DNA from 2 places in the Pantoea sp. SM3640 genome. Region 1 is predicted to be linked to the other one. Evidence: predicted binding sites of a transcription regulator. Region 1 holds the regulator's gene; the other holds the start of a gene.
The links. Region 1 encodes CRP, which controls carbon source genes, mostly activating them, when cyclic AMP is high. Its sites were predicted from a motif close to ATGTGANNNNNNTCACAT; they were not measured.
Positions count from the first base shown of each region.

Region 1 (2,403 bases):
GACCCGGTTCTCTGCGCAGGCACAGTCTTAAAGCAACCTGCAGCAGACACTGGAAGTGAAGTTAGCAGGTCTGCAATGACTACAGCTCAACCACCTCATAGCTATGCGTAATCGTCACACCTTTACCCAGCATGATGGCCACAGAGCAATATTTTTCCGCCGAAAGATCGACGGCGCGTGAGACCGCTTTATCCTGGAGCGCTTTTCCACTCACGATAAAATGCAGGTTGATGTGCGTAAAGATTCGCGGCGCCTCTTCACGACGTTCTGAGGTCAGTTTTACTTCACAATCAGCCACATCGTTGCGGCCTTTTTGCAGAATTGAAACCACGTCAATCGCGCTGCATCCGCCCGCCGCCATCAGCACCATCTCCATTGGGCTGGGCGCTTTATCACCCGAATTGCCATCCATCAGTATCTGATGGCCGGATGAGGATTCTCCGAGGAATGTCAGCCCTTCTACCCATTTCACTCTTGCCTGCATGATTTTTACTCCGGAATACGCTGTTTTGTCGCCAGAGTACGCTTTCACCTGGTAAACAGCAATCCAGAGAAATCCGCCCGTAGCTGAAGCGAGACAACAGAAGACAGTCGGCAAAAGCTGTGCTACAAACAGTGCTGAAAATATTTTTCGTCACCCGATGGCGAAGCCGGGAAGAATGATGCGCACTGCGCCTGATGCGGCCCGAATAATTTCCTGAAAAGGAAACGCTTGAAGCTTTCACCGCCTGACAGGGAAAACTGCCCCCTGTATTTTGGGCACGATTACAACAGAGGATAATAGCGAATGGTTCTCGGCAAACCGCAAACAGACCCTACACTCGAATGGTTCCTGTCCCATTGCCATATTCACAAGTATCCATCCAAAAGTACGCTGATTCATCAAGGTGAAAAAGCAGAAACGCTTTACTACATCGTGAAAGGTTCCGTCGCGGTTCTGATTAAAGATGAAGAAGGCAAAGAGATGATTCTTTCCTACCTGAATCAGGGCGATTTTATTGGTGAGCTTGGCCTGTTCGAAGAAGGTCAGGAGCGCAGCGCCTGGGTACGTGCGAAAAGCGCGTGCGAAGTAGCGGAGATTTCTTACAAGAAATTCCGTCAGCTGATCCAGGTTAACCCCGACATCCTGATGCGACTCTCCTCGCAGATGGCGCGTCGCCTGCAGGTCACGTCTGAAAAAGTGGGTAATCTCGCTTTCCTCGATGTTACCGGACGCATTGCACAGACTCTGCTTAACCTGGCGAAGCAGCCAGATGCCATGACGCATCCCGACGGCATGCAAATTAAAATCACTCGTCAGGAAATTGGCCAGATTGTGGGTTGTTCACGTGAAACCGTGGGCCGTATTCTGAAGATGCTGGAAGATCAGAACCTGATCTCCGCACACGGCAAAACCATCGTCGTTTACGGCACCCGCTAATTCCTGTCATCCACGGCGTGATGGCAACATCACGCCGTTATTGTTTGTGTTGGGCCGATGTGGCGTCGAATCATTTACCATCCTGAAGTTAACTACGCCTTGCGGCAAACGCTGGTGCTCTGTCTGCCGGTGGCGCTGGGCTGGCTGGCTGGCGACCTGCAAAAAGGTCTGCTGTTCTCGTTAGTGCCCGCCTGCTGCAATATCGCCGGTCTTGATACTCCGCATAAACGCTTCTTCAAACGTCTGATTGTAGGCGGCAGCCTGTTTGCCCTCGGCAGTTTTCTGATCCAGTGGCTCACCCTGCATGCGATTCCACTGCCGCTGATCCTCTTCGCTATGCCTTTGCTGCTTGGCGTCACCGGTGAGATCAGCCCGCTGCATGGTCGCCTGCTGCCCGGCACCCTTATTGCCGCCATCTTTACCCTCAGCCTGATTGGCCGCATGCCCATCTATGTCACTCCGCTGCTCTATATCGGCGGCACGCTCTGGTATGGGGTATTTAACTGGTTCTGGTTCTGGCTGTGGAAAGAGCAGCCGATGCGTGAGAGCCTGAGCCTGATCTACCGCGAGCTGGCCAACTACTGCGACGCCAAATATACCCTTCTGACGCAGCTGACCGATCCCGAAAAAGCGCTGCCGCCGCTGCTGGCTCACCAGCAGAAAGTGGTCGATCTGATCAACACCTGTTATCAGCAGATGCACATGCTGTCGGCAAGCCGCGATCACAGCCATAAGCGGCTGACGCGCGCTTTTCAGGTGGCACTCGATCTGCAGGAGCATATCTCGGTCAGCCTGCACCGCCCGGAAGAGGTGCAAAAGCTGGTGGAGCAGAGCCATGCTGAAGCGGTGATCCGCTGGAATGCCAAAACCATCTCGGCCCGACTGCGGGTACTGGCGGATAACATCCTTTATCACCAGTTACCCGACCGCTTTGCGATGGATAAACAGCTCGGCGCGCTGGAGAAAATCGCCCATCAGCACCC
Region 1 covers NZ_CP064872.1:232,862-235,264, reverse strand. Annotated here, with positions in the region: gene IV493_RS01065 (OsmC family protein) at 80-484, opposite strand; gene crp (cAMP-activated global transcriptional regulator CRP) at 788-1,420, shown strand; gene IV493_RS01055 (YccS/YhfK family putative transporter) at 1,478-2,403, shown strand, end outside.

Region 2 (2,403 bases), 680 kb from region 1:
TGGATGTTTATCATCCTGTTCCGGGTCAAGCAGCACTGCACCCGAGCCCTGCTGACCCAGCCGGTCGCCAGGATTGCGCAGCGGACAGTCGCGCATCGACAGGCAGCCGCAGCCGATACAGCCATCCAGGTCATTGCGCAGGCGAGTCAGGGTTTCAATGCGCTTATCCAGCTCTTCGCGCCAGTGCCGGGTCAGCGCATCCCATTCCGTCGTCGACATGCGCTTATCGGGCGGAATGTGGTCAAGACTGTCGCTGACCGTCGCCAGCGGGATGCCAATGCGCTGCGCAATCTTGATGATCGCCACGCGTCGCAGCACGTCGCGGCTGTAACGGCGCTGATTACCGCTGTTACGGGTGCTGAAAATGAGGCCTTTGGTTTCATAAAAGTGCAGCGCCGAGACCGCCACACCGCTGCGGCGCGCCACTTCACCGGGTGTTAAAACCGGTTTTGGATAGTTGCGTTCTTTTTTCATCAGACCCTTTACCTCAAGTTAACTTGAGGAATTATACTCCTTCTCCATTGAAACCCCTAAACTCCCATTACCCCTTATTAAGCACCAGAAGGATGAGGCCATGATGCAAGAAGAGATCATTCATTCCCTGACGGACTGGATTGACCAGAACCTCGATAAGAGCCTGTCGATTGATGAGGTTGCGGCAAAATCAGGCTATTCGAAATGGCACCTGCAGCGTATGTTCCGTTCCGTGACGAAACAGACGCTGGGTGGCTATATTCGTGAGCGCCGCCTGACGCTGGCCGCAGAAGCGCTATCGCAGACACAGCGTCCGGTGTTTGATATCGCGATGCAATATGGCTATGACTCGCAGCAGACCTTCTCCAGGGTGTTTCGTCGTCAGTTTTCACAGACCCCGACCGCTTACCGCCACACCATGCGCCGCCAGACGATTCAGCGCCCTCGCCTGCTGAGTTTTGGCTGTAACGACGGCATTACCAGCTTTACCCAGCGCACCACCGGCGAGTGCTGCCCGGTCCGTTAATTCTTTGCTGCGCCCGCTCCGGGCGCATCTGCCTGATTTCCCCCGCCGTTCTTCTTCTGCTGCTCACTTTTTCCGCACGTCACTACCATACAAGAGTCAAATTTTGTTCAAAATTTAAAATCGGGTGATATAATGTGACCCAAGTCACACTTTGAACCTGGGTTGACGGCAAAAAAGTCCTACCTGACACACTTTTTTGTCGCCGGTGATGTCCGCAGATTGTCAGGAATACTTACTGATATTGAGGTCCGGCCGATGGCTACGTTAACCGCCAGTTTTCTTGTTATGCGTTGGGAACTGCTGAGCGCAATCATGATGTTTTTTGCCAGCACCCTGAAAACCAAACTTCGTCAGGACAGCCGTCACGTGATGGCCTTTATGTGTGGCGGGATTGGTTTAGGCATGACCTGCTGGTTTGTTACCGGTCTGATGGGCATTACCCTGAGCATGGAAAACGTGCACAACTTCGTGGAAATCTCAAAGCACGCCTTTATTGATGCGATGAGCCAGGCGCCTGCTGACTGGCCGATGCCCTGATTTTTACGCATAAAAAACCCCGCTTAGCGGGGTTTTTTATATTGCTGTGTGAACTTAAATTTTCTTCAACATGGCAGGGATATTAACATCCTGCACTGTAACGCCCGGGCTCTGCGTTCCGCGGCGGTCCTGAATCCACATATCTCCCATCATCTGGTTTAAACCACGATCCAATCCGGTAACCAGCCCTGCACCTGGGGTGAAGGTCAGTTCGCCAAAGTAGATGTGCTCGTCATGGATATACCAGTCCACACGCACGTAGTCGAAATCACTGGCCAGCTTTTTGCTCAGTTCGAGCGCATGTTCCAGTGACGGCATAATCGGTGAAACATCCAGACCGGTATCGCGAATCTTGTGGTAGGCCTCATTGAGGTTATTCACGTAGAAATTCATCGACAGCAGCGGCTGACAGCGGTTGTAGATCACCTGCAGCACATATTCGAACCGGCCATCACGCTTGTTGAACATATGAAACTTGTAATCGATCGGCGCGCTTTTGCCATCACCAATGTACTTCTCAACCAGGATGCGTGGCTTGATGTAGCGATAGTGAATCTCACGCGCTTCGTTGGCGAAGTCGGTCTTCAGCCAGCGATAGCAGTCATGAATGATCTGCTGCTTGCGCAACGCGTCCGGCTCTTCCAGCAGAATTTCTACCATGTTGGAAGCGTGGTTCGGCTTGATCACCGTTCCCTTCCAGCAAGGCAGGCTGTTCAGCGTGGTCGGGTCAGTGGTTTCGTGTACCAGCGGGATCAGGTATTCATTACCGATTTTTTCAGCAATGAATTCGCGCACCGAGTACTTATCTGACAGACGACCGTAGTTCTGGTAATCGCCGAAGATAAACTTACGGTACAACACCTTCT
Region 2 covers NZ_CP064872.1:3,552,784-3,555,186, forward strand. Annotated here, with positions in the region: gene soxR (redox-sensitive transcriptional activator SoxR) at 1-474, opposite strand, end outside; gene soxS (superoxide response transcriptional regulator SoxS) at 575-1,000, shown strand; gene IV493_RS16510 (YjcB family protein) at 1,256-1,537, shown strand; gene IV493_RS16515 (ATP-grasp fold amidoligase family protein) at 1,592-2,403, opposite strand, start outside.
Region 2: a site for CRP is predicted at 1,133-1,150, ahead of IV493_RS16510 (YjcB family protein). Genes of this name have one in related genera too.